One region of the Streptomyces sp. NPDC088116 genome, then DNA from elsewhere that is predicted to be linked to it. Evidence: riboswitches for the same ligand, from Rfam matches in the RefSeq annotation. Region 1 holds a riboswitch; each other region holds the start of a gene.
The links. A riboswitch is a leader RNA that binds a small molecule or an ion and turns the genes downstream of it on or off. The one in region 1 is predicted to bind cobalamin.
Positions count from the first base shown of each region.

Region 2: linked by a shared signal. The riboswitch ahead of ACIOJD_RS02105 (ABC transporter substrate-binding protein) and the one ahead of ACIOJD_RS12220 (cobalamin biosynthesis protein) in region 1 are both predicted to bind cobalamin.
Region 3: linked by a shared signal. The riboswitch ahead of metE (5-methyltetrahydropteroyltriglutamate--homocysteine S-methyltransferase) and the one ahead of ACIOJD_RS12220 (cobalamin biosynthesis protein) in region 1 are both predicted to bind cobalamin.

Region 1 is NZ_JBIUTF010000002.1:1,357,206-1,362,579, reverse strand. It holds gene ACIOJD_RS12235 (class II aldolase/adducin family protein) at 1-70, opposite strand, end outside; gene ACIOJD_RS12230 (anion permease) at 261-1,538, shown strand; gene ACIOJD_RS12225 (hypothetical protein) at 1,551-1,802, shown strand; cobalamin riboswitch at 1,966-2,111, shown strand; gene ACIOJD_RS12220 (cobalamin biosynthesis protein) at 2,146-3,228, shown strand; gene ACIOJD_RS12215 (cobyric acid synthase) at 3,225-4,769, shown strand; gene ACIOJD_RS12210 (hypothetical protein) at 4,747-4,935, opposite strand; gene ACIOJD_RS12205 (putative cobaltochelatase) at 4,936-5,374, shown strand, end outside.
Region 2 is NZ_JBIUTF010000001.1:481,694-487,067, forward strand. It holds gene ACIOJD_RS02100 (FecCD family ABC transporter permease) at 1-579, opposite strand, end outside; gene ACIOJD_RS02105 (ABC transporter substrate-binding protein) at 735-1,889, opposite strand; cobalamin riboswitch at 1,928-2,114, opposite strand; gene ACIOJD_RS02110 (DNA-binding response regulator) at 2,174-2,830, shown strand; gene ACIOJD_RS02115 (hypothetical protein) at 2,908-4,143, opposite strand; gene ACIOJD_RS02120 (sensor histidine kinase) at 4,349-5,374, opposite strand, start outside.
Region 3 is NZ_JBIUTF010000003.1:775,657-781,030, forward strand. It holds gene ACIOJD_RS15655 (pyridoxamine 5'-phosphate oxidase family protein) at 1-119, opposite strand, end outside; gene metE (5-methyltetrahydropteroyltriglutamate--homocysteine S-methyltransferase) at 325-2,640, opposite strand; cobalamin riboswitch at 2,803-3,003, opposite strand; gene ACIOJD_RS15665 (hypothetical protein) at 3,197-3,637, opposite strand; gene ACIOJD_RS15670 (cytochrome P450) at 3,853-5,046, shown strand; gene ACIOJD_RS15675 (TetR/AcrR family transcriptional regulator) at 5,043-5,374, shown strand, end outside.

The DNA.
Region 1 (5,374 bases):
TCCTGACGGCCGTGGCCACCAGGTCCCGCCAAGCCTGTCCGACTGCTTCCTGCCGCTGCTGATTCGTCATGGTGAAATCCTGTCAGGCTGCGCCGAACGAGCGCTCCCCCGGCGCCAGTCGGGCTCGATCCGGCGGCGGTCGCGGGTCTGCCGAGGACACTCCATTAGGGTCACCCCGAAGTCCCGCTCAGTTCATCTTCCGTTCACCCTGACTCCTTACGTTCACCAAGGCCACTGACGTCCAACGATTGCCTGGGTAAATGGAACACATCACCCTGCTGCTCGCGATTGTGATCGTGACAGCTCTCGTGTTCGATTTCACGAACGGTTTCCACGACACCGCCAACGCGATGGCGACGACCATCTCGACCGGCGCCCTGAAGCCCAAGACAGCGGTGGCCATGTCGGCCGTCCTGAATCTCGTCGGCGCGTTCCTGTCCGTGGAGGTCGCCAAGACGATCTCCGGCGGGCTCATCAACGAACAGGGCATACAGACGGAAGTCATCTTCGCGGCGCTCGTCGGCGCCATCCTCTGGAACCTCTTCACCTGGCTGCTCGGCCTGCCGTCGAGTTCCTCCCACGCACTCTTCGGCGGCCTCATCGGCGCCACCCTGATGTCCGTCGGCACCTCCGGGGTCAACGGCGGGGTCGTCATCACGAAGGTCCTGATCCCCGCGCTCGCCGCGCCGGTCGTCGCCGGTCTCGCCGCGCTCCTCGCCACCCGGCTGACCTACCGGATCGGCCGTCGTACGGACGACAAGGCGACCGCCAAGGGCTTCCGCGCCGGACAGATCGCCTCCGCCGGTCTCGTCTCGCTCGCCCACGGCACCAACGACGCGCAGAAGACCATGGGCGTCATCACCCTCGCGCTGGTCACCGGCGGCGTGCTCGCCCCCGGCTCCAACCCGCCGCTGTGGGTCATCGTCTCCGCCGGTATCGCGATCGCGCTCGGTACGTACCTGGGCGGCTGGCGCATCATCCGCACCATGGGCAGCGGGCTCACCGACCTCCGGCCGCAGCAGGGCTTCGCCGCCCAGACCAGCGCCGCGACGGTCATCCTGGCCTCTTCCCACCTGGGCTTCTCGCTCTCCACGACCCAGTCCTGCTCCGGCGCCGTGATGGGCGCGGGCCTGGGGCGCAAGGGCGGGGTGGTCCGCTGGTCCACCGCCACCCGGATGTTCGTCGCCTGGTGCCTGACGCTGCCCGCCGCCGGTCTGGTCGCCGCCGGTGCGGAGTTCCTGACCGGACAGGGCACCTGGGGCGTCGCGGTCGTCGCCGTACTGCTCGTCGCGTTCTCCGCCGCGATCTGGTTCGCGTCGCGCCGCCGCCCGGTCGACCACACCAACGTCACACCGGGCGGGACCGGGACGGACGGAACGGGACCGGACGCCGGGACCACGCCCGGTGCCGTGACCACCGCCGTCGCGGCCGTCTCCCCGCCGCCCAGCACGGCCGGCACGCCCGCCCAGGACCTCTCCACCACCATCCAGGCCCCCGCGGGCCCCGTCGGCGAGCCGACGCGAACCGCCTCGGTGTAAGGGAAGAACCGCATGAACATCGACTGGGCGGCCCTCGGTTCCGTCTTCGGCGTCAGCCTGCTGGCCACGGTCGGCCTCGTGGGCCTGTTCACCCTCGGCATCGTGGGCCTCGCCAAGGGGGAGACCGCGGGGACGGTGGCTCAGGGCGCGGACGGCTCCGTACGCACGGGCGGCTCCGTGGCTCTGGCGCGCGCGGGCGCGTACGCCTGCTTCGCGCTGTGCGCGGCGGCCGTGGCGTACGGCATCTACATGATCGTGGCCTGAGTTCCCCTCGGCCTGAGACAACACCAGCCGGTCCCGGCGCACTTCGGGTGCGTCGGGACCGGCTTATTCGACCGGCCCTCGCCGGAGCGCGGGCAACCGGTGGTGTCGTGCGTCATGTGGGGCTCGGCACACTGTCCCGTCGCAGGTCAGGGAGGAGTTGACGGGTGTCGCGCACCGTGGTGGACTGCCGAGGCCATACACGGCGGCATGGAAGAGGAAGCCGGTGCGAATCCGGCGCGGTCCCGCCACTGTCACTGCGAGCCACGTCTCCAGGAGCCAGGAACTCTTGCCGCCGCGTCACGTCGAGCCAGGGCGCGGACCCTGAGTGAGGACACAATTCGCCATGCCTGGCTGCGGTTCGGCCGCCGATCGGGTCTTCGCCTACGGCGCCGCCCTCGGCCTCCTGGGCGACCGGCTGTTCGGCGATCCGCGCCGGGGGCATCCGGTCGCCGCGTTCGGCAGGGCCGCGGGGGCTGTTGAGCGGACGCTGTGGCGCGACCACCGTGGGTGGGGCGCGCTGCACACCGCTGTGTGCGCCGGTGGCGCCGCCGGAATCGCGGCGCTCGCGGCCCGAGGGACCCGAGGGGTACGAGGGGTACGGGGTGGTCGCACCGGCTCCTCCGCCGTGTCCGTCCCTGCGGGCACGGCCGCCCCTTCCAGCACGGCTCCCCCTTCCTTCGCGTCCGCCTCTTCCCTCGCGTCCGTCGCGCTGACCGCCGCCGCCACCTGGACCGTCGTCGGCGGCACCACGCTGGGCCGGGAGGCCCGCGCCATCGGCGGGGCACTCGCCGCCGGGGACATCGATGTGGCCAGGGAACGACTGCCTCATCTGTGCGGGCGCGACCCGCAGGCGCTCGACGGACCGCAGATCGCGCGGGCCGTAGTGGAGTCCGTCGCCGAGAACACCTCCGACGCGGTCGTGGGCGCGCTGGTGTGGGGAGCGGTCGCGGGAGTGCCGGGGCTGGTCGGGTTCCGCGCGGTGAACACCCTGGACGCGATGGTGGGGCACCGGTCGCCCACGTACCTCCGGTTCGGCTGGGCCTCGGCCCGGCTGGACGATGTCGTCGGCTGGCCCGGGGCCCGGCTGACCGCCGCGCTGACCGTTGTGGCGGGCGGCGATCCGCGCGGCGCGCTGCGCGCGCTGCGGCGGGACGCCCGTACGCATCCGAGCCCCAACGCGGGCCCGGTGGAAGCCTCGTTCGCCGGGGCGCTGGGCGTACGGCTCGGGGGGACGCTGGCGTACGGCGGGCGGGTGGAGCACCGGCCCGTACTGAACGACGCGGGGCGGCCTGTCGAGGTCGCGGACATCGAGCGGGCCGTGCGCCTGTCGGGCCGGGTGAACGCCCTCGCGCTCGCGGTGTGCGTCGCTGGGCGGTTCGCGTACGGCGCCCTGCGGCACAGGACTTCGGGAAAGGTGCGGGGATGAGCCGGGGCGGGCGCGGCGGCGGGCTGCTGATAGCCGGGACCACCTCCGACGCGGGCAAGAGCGTGGTCACGGCGGGGATCTGCCGCTGGCTCGTACGCCGGGGCGTGAAGGTGGCGCCCTTCAAGGGGCAGAACATGTCCCTGAACTCGTTCGTGACGCGCGAGGGCGCGGAGATCGGGCGGGCGCAGGCGATGCAGGCCCAGGCGGCCCGGGTGGAGCCGACCGCGCTGATGAATCCCGTCCTGCTCAAGCCGGGCAGCGACCGCAGCAGCCAAGTGGTGCTGATGGGGCGGCCGGTGGGCGAGCTGAGTGCCAAGGGATACCACGGCGGCCGGCAGGAAGCCCTGCTCGGTCCTGTCCTGGAATGCCTGGAGGAGCTGCGGGGCACGTATGACGCGGTGATCTGTGAGGGGGCTGGCAGTCCGGCCGAGATCAATCTGCGCCGTACCGACATCGTGAACATGGGCATCGCACGGGCCGCGCGGCTGCCGGTGGTCGTGGTCGGGGACATCGACCGGGGTGGAGTCTTCGCCTCGTTCTTCGGGACGACCGCGCTGCTGAGCCCCGAGGACCAGGATCTGATCGCGGGTTATCTCGTCAACAAGTTCCGGGGCGATGTGTCGCTGCTGGAGCCGGGCCTGGAGATGCTCCGCGGGCTGACGGGACGGTCCACGCTGGGGGTGCTCCCGTGGCGGCACGGGCTGGGCATCGACGAGGAGGACGGGCTGCGGGTGTCGATGCGCGGCGCCGTACGCGAGTCCCTGGTGGCTCCCCCGTACGGCGAGGACGTGCTGCGGATCGCGGTCTGCGCCGTACCGCTGATGTCGAACTTCACCGATGTGGACGCGCTGGCGGCGGAGCCCGGGGTCGTGGTGCGGTTCGTGGACCGGGCCGAGGAGCTGGCCGACGCGGACCTGGTGATCGTGCCGGGCACGCGCGGCACGGTGAAGGCGCTGGCGTGGCTGCGGGAGCGCGGGCTCGCCGACGCGATCGCCCGGCGGGCCGCCGAGGGGCGTCCCGTCCTGGGGATCTGCGGCGGCTACCAGATCCTGGGCGAGCACATCGACGACGAGGTGGAGTCCCGCGCGGGGGCGGTGTGCGGGCTCGGGCTGCTGCCCGTACGGATCCGGTTCGAGCGGGAGAAGACCCTGGCCAGGCCGGTCGGCGTGGCGCTCGGGGCCCCCGTCGAGGGGTACGAGATCCATCATGGCGTCGCGGATGTGCGCGGCGGCGAGGCGTTCGTCTCCGACGGGCGCGGGCAGGCGCTCGACGGCTGCCGGGTGGGGGCCGTCCAGGGCACGCACTGGCACGGGGCGCTGGAGAGCGACGCGTTCCGGCGGCGGTTCCTGACGGAGGTGGCGCGGGCGTCCGGCCGGCGTTTCGTACCGGCGCCCGACACCAGTTTCGGCGTGCTGCGGGAGGAACAGCTCGATCTCCTCGGTGACCTCGTCGAGGAGCACGCGGACACCGGCGCGCTGCTGCGGCTGATCGAGGAGGGGGCGCCGGCCGGGATGCCCTTCATCCCGCCGGGAGCACCATGACCAGCGGCCTCAGCGCACGCACGAACACCGGCCGCCCCACCAGCCCCACACGCACGACCACCGGCTTCTGTATCCGCGCCGCCGTACGAGAGCCACGTGCCGCCGTACCGACGTCACCGTCACGTGCCGCCGCCGTACGAGAGCCACTCGAAGGAGCGATCAGCATATGAGCACCCCTTATCCGTTCACCGCCGTGGTGGGGATGGACGATCTGCGCCTCGGTCTGCTGCTCAACGCGGTCAGTCCGGCGGTCGGCGGCGTCCTCGTGCGGGGCGAGAAGGGCACGGCGAAGTCCACCGCCGTACGGGCTCTCTCGGCGCTGCTGCCCGAGCTGGCGGTCGTCGCGGGCTGCCGGTTCAGCTGTGATCCGGCCGCGCCCGATCCGCAGTGCCCGGACGGACCGCACGAGACCGCGCCCGGCATATCCCGGCCCGCCCGGATGGTCGAGCTGCCCGTCGGCGCGTCCGAGGACCGGCTCGTCGGGGCGCTGGACATCGAGCGCGCGCTCTCGGAGGGCGTGAAGGCCTTCGAGCCGGGTCTGCTCGCCGGCGCGCACCGGGGCGTGCTGTACGTCGACGAAGTCAACCTGCTGCACGACCACTTGA
Region 2 (5,374 bases), on a different contig from region 1:
CCCGGCGCCGCTGAGCGATCCGAGCAGCCAGAACAGCACGCCCCGGGTGGTCTCCGCGTCCGCCGCCGTCATCACGATGAAGGAGGTCAGGGCCGAGAAGAGCTGCATCGCGGCGACTCCGGAGAGCACCACCCGGTCCACCGTGCCGCCGAGGGTATGGCTGAGCAGCAGCACCAGCGCGAACGAGCACAGGGCGCCGAGGAACGCGCCGCCCGAGATGGACAGCGCCCCGCCGCCGACACCGAGCACGACGACCACGACCGCGCCGGTCGAAGCCCCCGAGGAGACTCCCAGCACGAAGGGGTCGGCGAGCGGGTTACGGAGCAGGGACTGCATGACCGCCCCGCACACCGCGAGTCCGGCGCCGCAGACGGCGGCGAGCAGGGTGCGGGGCAGCCGCAGGTTCCAGACGATCCCGTCCCGGATCGGTGTGAGGCCGGAATCGCCCCATCCGATATGGGTGGCCACCACGGACCAGACGTCGCCGACGCGGATGTTCGCGGGTCCGATGGTGATCGCGACGGCGACGGAGAGGAACAGCCCGGCGACCCCGCAGGCCCAGAGGAGGCCGTGCCGCAACCGGCGTACGCCGGGGCCGTGTACGCCTGGACCATCCGGGCCCGGACCGCGTACCTCCTGGGCCTCCGATGCCCCCGACGCCTCCAGAGACCCCGACACCTCAGGAACCCCCTCAGCCGCCGTAGCCTCCCGGGGCCGCTCCGTACGTTCGACCGTCACTTCGCGGGCGCGATCTCGCGCAGCTTCGCCGCGACCTTCTCGACGCCCTCGACCGTTCGGATGGTCGGGTTCATGGCCTGGCCGCTGAGCAGGACGTAGCGCTTGTGCCTGACGGCGTCCATGTTCCGGGTGGCCGGATTGGACTCCAGGAACTCGATCTTCTTCTCGGCGGTCTCGGCCGTCTCCGACTTACGGGTGAGGTCGCCGATCACCAGAACGCCAGGGTTGCGGTCCGCGACCGTCTCCCAGTTGATCTGGGGCCACTCCTCGTGGTTGTCGTCGAAGACGTTCTTCGCCCCGACGGCGTTGGTGATGATGCCGGGAGCGCCGCAGCAGCCGCCCATGTACGGCGACTCGGAGTTGGCGAACCAGTAGAGGAGGGTGGCCTTTCCGGCCGTCCCGCCCTCCGCGCCCTTCGGGGCCTTCCCGGACTTCCCGCCCGTCGCGGCGTCGATCCCGGCCGTGGCCTTCGCCATCCGGCCCTTGAGCCCGGCGACCACCTTCTCGCCCCGCTCCTCGACGCCGAAGACCTTGGCCAGGTCGCGTACCTCGCCGTAGACGTCGTCCATGGTGAGCGAGGTCGTACGGACTCCGTCGCCGTCGCCGCTGTTGTCCTTGGTGCAGTCGGACGGGGAGACATACGTGGGTACGCCCAGCTCCTCGAACTGCGGGCGCGTGGCCACACCGCCCTTGCCCAGCGTCGATTCGAACGAGGAGGCCACGAAGTCGGGCTCGGTGTCCAGGACCTTCTCGAAGGAGGGGGCGTTGTCCGCCAGCCGCTTCACGCCGGCGTTGGGCTTCTCCAGCCCCTTCAGCAGCGGGTCGGTCCAGGTGGCGGTGCCCACCATCCGGTCGGCGAGACCGAGGGAGAGCATGATCTCCGTCGTGCCCTGATTGAGCGAGACGGCACGGCGCGGCGGCGCGTCGACCCGTACCTTCTGTCCGCAGTTGTCGAGTGTGCGCGGGTATCCGGTGGCCGCACCGCCGGATGGGGACGTCCCGGAATCGGCCGCCTTCCCGGAGGAGCCCCCGCCGCCGCAGGCCGTCAGGAGCACCGCCCCGGCAAGGAAGAGGATGGTGTGGCGAACGGAGGTACGGGCACGGGCGGGGCGCGCGAGCGGCACGGCAGTTCCTCTGCGTCGAGGGCCCATGCGCGGAGCCCAGTCGTACGGTGCTCCCCCGCCACAGGACGAGGGCGGAGGCCGCCAGCAGGTCTTCGGACTCGGGATCCCCCGGGCGAGACGCCTTCCCGGACAGCTCAACTGTCCAGTGGCCGATGCCGCGCCCGTCACCCTTACCGCTGCGCGTCAGTTCCGGATTCGCACCGGATTCCCTGACCCACGTACATGGGTTCGACTGGCCTCGGCAAGCTATCACAGGAGGTTTTCGGCCTCGGCCGGGTCCGCCGGAGCACCGGTCGGAGGGACTATGGGACATGCCGGAAAACGAGCCAGTGAGCGTCGTGCTGATCGACGACCATCCTGTCGTCCTCGCCGGGATCGAGTCCTGGTACGCCGCGTCGCGGCGGCCGATCACCGTGACCGCCAAGGGGCCCTGCCTCTCGGTGGCCATGAGCGGGGCCGGCCGGGACGCGGACGTGGTGGTGCTGGACCTTCAGCTCTCCCACGGGGTGCCCGCGTACCCCGAGCTGAAGCAACTGGTCGCGCAGGAACGGCAAGTGATCGTCTACACGATGCAGGACAGTCAGGAGACCGCGCTGACCTGCCTGGACCTGGGGGCCTTCACGTATCTGACGAAGGCCGAGGGGGAGAACCACCTCATGGCGGCCACGCTGGCGGCGGCCGACTGCCGTCCCTACACGCCCCCGGCACTGGCCGGTGCTTTCGGCAGCGACGCGAGGAAGGGCCGCCCCGCGCTGACCCCGCGTGAGGTGGAGGTGCTCCTGGAGTGGTTCCAGTCGGAGTCCAAGGCCATGGTCGGGGCGAGCCTCGGTCTCTCCGTCCGTACGGTGAACACCTACCTGGAGCGGGTACGGATCAAGTACGCCAACGCGGGGCGGCCGGCGACGACGAAGGCGAATCTGGTCGCGCGGGCCATTCAGGACGGACTGACGTCGTTGGACGAGCTGTAGGGCCTGTCCGCCGGACAGGCCCTAGCGGTGACGTGATGGGCGACGGGCGAGGGGCCAGGACGGGATCGTCGCCGCTCCTATGCCTGGGACGGGGTCTGGGCCTGTGGCCGGGTGTGGGCCAGGGGCGGTGATGCGGTCCTGGGCTCGCCCAGGGGGTCGCTCTCCATGTGGAGCGCGTAGGACGCCTCGACCAGGAGCCGTCCCTGGCTCCGTACCGTACGCACGCGGATGCCGGGCTCGGCGGGCTCCGGGATGTCCGTCCCGGGCGCGTCGGTCACCACGCTCACCCGTACCAGCCCGCCGCCGCGCACGACAGTGGCCCGCGCGCTGTGGCGCGCCGTCGCGAGCGCGGCCAGGACGGGCTCGGTCAGCGCGCGGCGCAGGTGCCGGGGCACCGGGGCCGACGCTCCCCGTACGGCGAGCTGCACATCGACGCCGTGGCGTTCGGCGACACCGATACCGGCCCGGAGTTCATGGATCAGCGGGTCGGCCGCGTGGTCCCGTTCGGCGAAGAGCCGCCGCAGCCGGGCGGCTTCGAAGGCGCTCCGGCGCCGGACCCGCTCGTCCCCCGGTTCGAGGGACCCGTCGGCCAGCCCGGTCAGCAACGGCAGTACGGAGCGGCCCAGTTCGCGGTAGCGCGACCGCTGGTCGGCATGGACCTGGGCGGAGATCGCGGCTTCCGTACGGACCCGCTCCTGCTCGCGCGCCGTGGCACCGGCCGTCGCCGCGCAGTCCCGCAGCAGCCTCGCCATCACCGCGGCCGCGATCTGGAACGCGCAGATGGCCAGGGCGCTGACGGCCATCCCCGCCGCGACCTGGCGTGACGGGGTCCCGGCGAGCAGCAACTGTACGAGCGTGACGGCGACATGGCCGCCGACGAAGAGCAGCGTCGCGTTCAGTCCGGCGTCGAACAGCAGCAGGACGCCGAACCAGCCGATCTCCAGGAACGTCCAGTGCGGGGTCGCGAGGAAGTACGTGCCCGGCAGCTGGCTCGTGGCGACGACCGCCACCGCCAGAGCGGAGACCAGGCCCGCCACCACCCACCACCGTGGCCTGCGGCGGCCGGCCGCTCCGAGGAGCGCGTCCACCACGATGACGAGCGTCAGCAGCCCGAACGCGGTGAGCTGCACCCAGGCGTGCCGGTAATTGCCGAGGTTGGCGAGGAGCGCGGGCAGCGCCAGTCCGAAGTGGATCGCCGAGAGGATGATCAGTCCGGCCAGCCGCAGCGCACCGCGCATGCTGTCGGCGATCCGGTCGGTCGTGGGATCGGATTCCCCGTCCGCGCCCTTGTCCTCATCCGTTTCTCTGGCCACTCCCCCTTCCGTCGGAGCCATCGGGTACCTCTGATCCGTCGCGTTGCTCTGATCCGTCGCGTTGCTCTGATTCGTCGCGTTGCTCTGATCCGTCGCGTTGCTCTGATTCGTCGTGTCTCTCGCGTCCCTCAGCTCTCTCGCGTCCCTCAGCTCTCTCGCGTCCCTCAGCTCTCTCGCGTCCCTCGGAGCATCGGGCCCGCGCGCATCAGACATGCGGCCACTCCAGCCGTACGGCCGTGCCCCGCCGGAGCCCGGAGTCGACCGTGGCCCTGCCGCCGACGGCGGCCATCCGCTCGACGACCGAGCGCGCCAGCCCCTGGCAGTGCGGCGGCACCTGGGCCGTATCGAAACCGACGCCGTCGTCGCTGATGGTGACGGTGACGGTGTCGCCCTCCCGGCTCGCCGTCACGGTCGCCGAGCCGACACCCGCGTGCCGGGCCACATTGCGCAGCGCCTCTCCCAGGCTCCCCCGGAGCGCCACGGCGGCCGGCCGCCACATCAGGCCGAGCGAGCCGTCGAACTCGGCCCGTACGGACAGGGGATGGTCGCCGATCTCCGCCCGCAGCTCCTGGGCCACATTCGTCTCACCGGACGTCACCCGCTCCGGGGCCAGGCGCCGCAGGTCCTTGCCGGCCTGGGTCCGCAGTATGTGCGGGTGGATGGACCGGCCGTGGGCCGAGACCATCAGCAGCGTCGCGCAGGCGGTGTCGTGCAGCGTCGCCAGATGCTCGCGCTCGGCCGACCGCTGCGCCTGCGCCACCTCGTGGCGCCGTCGTGCGGAGGCGGTCTGCGAGCCGACGGCGTCGGCGGTTCTGCTGGCGCGCAGGACCAGTTGGTACATGCCCTGGGAGAGGGCGGTCTGCACCAGCAGCCAACTCACGTTCGGCAGCGCGTAGTTCCACCCTTGAGGCCGGTCCAGCACGACACCGGCCAGGTCGGCGACGGCCAGCAGGAGCGCCAGGGCGACCGCGAGCGCCGGCGGGTACATCAACTGGTAGCCGACCGCGACGATGCTGACCACCACCAGCAGCCAGGTGCTGCCGTACATGGTCTGGGTGTCCGGAATCGTCAGTGTCTGAGTGAGGCAGAGTCCGGTCAGCACGGCCAGGTCCGTGGCCAGAAGCAGTCGGGGGCGGGTTCCCGCCATCCCCCATCGGTAGTGCAGGGCGCTCCAGGCGAGTACGACGGCACAGACGGCCGAGGTGACGGCCATGCTGTCGACGGGCATCGC
Region 3 (5,374 bases), on a different contig from region 1:
TGGGCCTCGGCCCACTCGGTGGCGGTGGCGTTCGCGGCACCCGGGCGGGGATTGAGCGCGGAGCTGTAGCGGGTGTCGAGTTCGGTCGTGGGTCCCTTTGCGGGTCCTTGTGCCGGCATGGCGGATCTCCTTCCCTCTCCCCCCACTGACGACTGTTCCCCCATTGACGACTGGCCGTCGGCGCCGAAGTCATCGCCAGGCCTGTTTCTGTCCCTTCCTCCGATGATCCCTCGTCCGTCTGGATCACGGGCCGGCACCGCGGTGAGGGGGCGGGGGGGGGGGGGGGGGGGCGCGGGCCCCCCCCCCCCCCCCCCCCCCGACGGGTCAGGCGGGCAGTTCCGTGCGGACGGTGCGGGCGGCTGTGACCAGGTTCTCCAGGGACGCCTTGGTCTCGGGCCAGCCGCGGGTCTTCAGACCGCAGTCGGGATTGACCCACAGCCGTTCGGCGGGAATGGCCTCCAGTCCCTTGCGGAGCAGCGCGGCTGCCTCGTCCGCGTCGGGTACGCGCGGGGAGTGGATGTCGTACACGCCGGGTCCGGCCTCGCGGGGGTAACCGTGTGCGGCGAGTTCGCGTGCGACCTGCATGTGGGAGCGGGCCGCCTCCAGGCTGATGACGTCGGCGTCGAGGTCGTCGATGGCCTGGACGATGTCGCCGAACTCGGCGTAGCACATGTGGGTGTGGATCTGGGTGTCCGGGCGTACGCCGCTGGTGGTGAGGCGGAACGACTCGGTTGCCCAGTCCAGGTACGCGGCGCGGTCGGCGGCGCGCAGCGGCAGTGTTTCGCGCAGGGCGGGTTCATCGACCTGGATCACCGAAGTGCCGCTGGTCTCAAGGTCGTTGACCTCGTCGCGCAGAGCGAGGGCGACTTGGCGGGCGGTGTCGCCGAGGGGCTGGTCGTCGCGGACGAAGGACCAGGCAAGCATGGTGACGGGCCCGGTGAGCATGCCCTTGACGGGGCGGTCGGTGAGCGACTGGGCGTACGAGGTCCAGCGCACCGTCATCGGTTCGGGGCGGGAGATGTCGCCGGCCAGGACGGGCGGGCGGACGTAGCGGGTGCCGTACGACTGCACCCAGCCGTGCTGGGTGGCGAGGTAGCCGGTGAGCTGTTCGGCGAAGTACTGCACCATGTCGTTGCGTTCGGGTTCGCCGTGCACCAGGACGTCGATCCCGGTCCTCTCCTGGAAGGAGATGACCTCGCGGATCTCGTCCTCGATGCGCTGTTCGTACCCCGTGGTGTCGATCCGCCCCGCGCGCAAGTCCGCGCGGGCCGTGCGCAGTTCAGCGGTCTGCGGGAACGAGCCGATGGTGGTCGTCGGCAGCAGCGGCAGCTTGAGGTGGGCGCGCTGGGCGGCGGCACGCTCGGTGTACGGCTGGGAGCGACGGCCGTCGGCGTCGGTGACGGCTGAGGTCCTGGCCCGTACGGCCGGATCATGGGTGATCGCGGAGTTGGCGCGGGAGACGAGATCGGCGCGGTTGGCGGCGATCTCCGCGGTGATGGCTCCGGTTCCCTGGGCCAGTCCCTTGGCCAGGGTGACGATTTCGGTGGTCTTCTGCCGGGCGAAGGCGAGCCAGCGCAGGATCTGCGGGTCGATGTCCCGCTCGGCCGCGGTGTCGAGCGGTACGTGCAGGAGCGAGCAGGAGGCCGCCACGTCGACCCGGTCGGCCAGACCGAGGAGCGTCCCCAGAGTGGACAGGGACTTCTCGAAGTTGTTGATCCAGATGTTGCGGCCGTTGACGACGCCCGCGACGAGGCGCTTGCCGGGCAGTCCGCCGACGGCGGCGAGGTCTTCGAGGTTGGCGGCGGCCGCCTCGGTGAAGTCGAGCGCCAGGCCCTCGACCGGTGCCTTCGCCAGGACGGGAAGGGCCTCGCCGAGACGGTCGAAGTAGGAGGCGACGAGCAGCTTCGGACGGTCGGTCAGGCCGCCGAGTTCACGGTAGGCGCGGGCGGCGGTGTTCAACTCGGCGCGCGTGCGGTCCTGGACGAGCGCGGGCTCGTCGAGCTGGACCCACTCGGCGCCGGTGGCACGCAGGTCCGCGAGGACCTCGGCGTAGACGGGCAGCAGCCGGTCCAGCAGGGTCAGCGGTTCGAAATCGGCCGCCACGCCGGGGGCGGGCTTGGCGAGCAGAAGATAGGTGACGGGGCCGACGAGGACCGGGCGGGCCGTGTGCCCGAGCGTGATGGCCTCCGTCAGCTCGGCGACCTGCTTGGCGGAGTCGGCGGTGAAGACGGTGTCGGGGCCCAGCTCCGGGACGAGGTAGTGGTAGTTGGTGTCGAACCACTTGGTCATCTCCAGCGGCGCCACGTCCTGGGTGCCGCGGGCCATCGCGAAGTAGCCGTCGAGTGCGCCGGCCGTGACCGCGTCACGGTGTCGCTCGGGTACGGCACCGACCATGACGCTGGTGTCCAGGACATGGTCGTAGTACGAGAAGTCGCCGGTCGGCACCTCGTGGACGCCGGCGTCCACCAACTGCTGCCAGTTGGCCCGGCGCAGGTCTGCCGCCGTCTCCCGGAGGGCCTGGGCGGTGACGCGGCCCTTCCAATAACCCTCGATGGACTTCTTCAGTTCCCGGTTCGGGCCCTGGCGGGGGTAGCCGTACACGGTGGCCCGTGCTGCCGCGGCCGCGGACTTCGCTGTCACGGAAATCTCCTTCGCGAGATGACTCCTTGAGATCCCGGAGACGGGACGCGAGCGCGAAGGGGTGACGAACCCGACGGACCCATGTCACGCCTGGGGCGCGCTCGTCCGTCTGGTATGTACGCCGACCCGCCCACGAGGTCACCGGGATATCCGTACGCGATCGGTCACGTACGGGCAACGGGCAGGTCTTCGGACTCGCGGGCACATCTGCCGAGGCAGATTCCTACTGGCCGTCGCTTCCCGGATCCGAGGCCGGATCCAGTGCGTATGACGGCGGTCGTTCCCGCTCACCGCTGCGGGGCAGTCCCGGATTCCCACCGGGTTCCCTCTTACGACGCGCCTGCCTGGCGGACAGGGCGAACCAGCTGCACCCGCCAGCCTAGGGCGTAGCCAACCCCTTGGTCGCCCCCGCCCCTGTTCCGGAAGGTGACATGAGACACGGGATCCGCGCCGAGGAGGGGGAAAACGCAAGGTCACAGCGGATCAGGAGGCCACGGCCCCGGCTCGCAGGGTCATCAGGCCCCGGTGTCCGGGGGGGCGGGCGCGGCGAGGGAGTTCACGTGCTGAAGGGCTGGAAGTGGACGAGGGCGGTGGCCCCCTCCTCGTACTCCACGGTCAGGTCGAACGCCACCGCGCCGCCGTCGGCATAAGGGTCCAGGGTCAGGTTGCCGCAGGCGTCGACGGTCTCCGGGGGGCCGGAGCAGTCCGATGTCATCTTCATGTCGGGACAGGCCGAAGTCAGCCATGTGCCGAGGCGGGCGCGGGAGATCCGGAACCTGACGTCGTACCGCGTGTCCTGTGCTCCCATGACCTCGCACTTCGCCTCGGACGCTCCGGCCGGCAACCCGCTCTGGTCGGCGAAGCGCATCGCTTCCTCGCACGAGACCGACTGCCGCCTCGCGACCACGTCGTCGTCCGTCAGGTCGGCGATGACCTGCCAGGCCGGCCGGCCCATGCCGACGGCCGGCGCCCCCAGCAGCCAGGTCCGCATTTTCATGATCCGCCTCGACTCCGACTCGCCCCAAGGGCATGGACTTGCCTGGTTGTTGAGGACGAGCGACCGGGAGGGACGGTTCCTCTCGACCGCCCGTCGCGTTCAGGCGAGCGCGACTTAAATCAGTCGGTTGACTTACCATGTGGGCTGAGGTTGACTCTGCCCGCCGACACGATCCGAGGAGGCCACAAGTGACCGAAGCCCAAAGCACGGAGACGATGAGCTACCCGATCGTCCCTGCCGCGGCGCTGGAGCCGCCGCCGCAGTGGGCGGAGCTTCGGCAGAGGTGTCCGGTGGCGCGGGTGACGCTGCCGAGTGGTGACGAGGCGGCGCTGCTGACGCGTTACGAGGACGTGCGGACGGCGCTCTCCGACCCGCGTCTGAGTCGCGAGGGGCTGGCCTTGCCCGACGCGGCCCGGGTGTCGGCCGGTGACGCGGCGGACATCTTCAACAGCCCGATGGCGCAGGCGCTCAACGCCGAGGGCCATGACCGCTGGCGGCGCATGGTCGGCAAGTGGTTCACGGCCAAGCGGATGTCGGCACTGCGGCCGAGCATGGAGGCCATGACCGACCAGCTCATCGACGAGATGCTGGAACACGGCCGGCCGGCGGACCTGGTGACGCATCTGGCCTTCCCGCTTCCGGTGTTCGTCATCTGCACCATGCTGGGCGTGCCGGAGTGCGACCGGGACCGGTTCAAGAGCTGGTCCGACACCTTCTTGAACATGACCCGGTACACGCGTGCCGAGACGGAGGCGGCGCATCAGGACTTCGCCGATTACATGGCGCATCTGATCGACGGCAAGCGCACGGAACCCGGGGACGACCTCCTCAGCCTTCTCATGGACGGCGCGGACGCGGAGGGCGAACCGATGTCCGAGGCCGGGCTGGTGGCCACGGGGCAGGCGCTCCTGCTCGCCGGTCATGAGACCACAGCGGGCTTCATCTCGATGATGACGGCGCACCTGCTGTCCGACCGCCGGCGCTGGGAGCGCTTGCTGGCCGACCCGTCACTGACCCGCAAGGCGGTGGAGGAGGTACTGCGGTTCGACCCGAACGGCAGCGGCTTCGGCATGCTCCGGTACGTGCACGAGGACACCGAACTCTCCGGCGGTGTGGTGCCGCGCGGCACCACCGTGGTGTGCAGCATGGCCGCGGCCAACCGCGACGAGAGCGCCTGGGAGGGAGCGGCCGACATGGACCTCGGCCGCTCTCCCAATCCCCACCTCACCTTCGGCGCCGGGTCTCACTCCTGCCTCGGACAGCCGCTGGCCCGCACCGAGTTGCAGGCCGTGCTCACCGTCCTGCTGCGTCGGCTGCCCACACTCGATCTCGCCGTCGGCACCCACGACCTGCGCCGCCACGAGGGCCTGCTCACCACCCCGCTGCGTGAACTGCCGGTGACCTGGTGAGCGACAGGACCGCTCGGGCCGACCGCGTCGCCGAGACCCGCGAGGCGATCATGTCGGCCGCGGAACGACTCTTCGCCGAACACGGACTGATCGCGGTGTCGAACCGCCAGATCGGCGAGGCGGCGGGGCAGGGCAACGTCACCGCCGTCAGCTACCACTTCGGCGCCAAGGCGGGCCTCGTACGCGCCGTCATGAGCAAGCACAGCGAGAAGGTCGAACGGATCCGGCAGCGGCATCTGGACGAGATCGGCGACAGCCACGACCTACGGGACTGGGTCGGCTGCCTGGTGCGCCCCGTGCCGGAACATCTCGGCTCGCTCGGCATCCC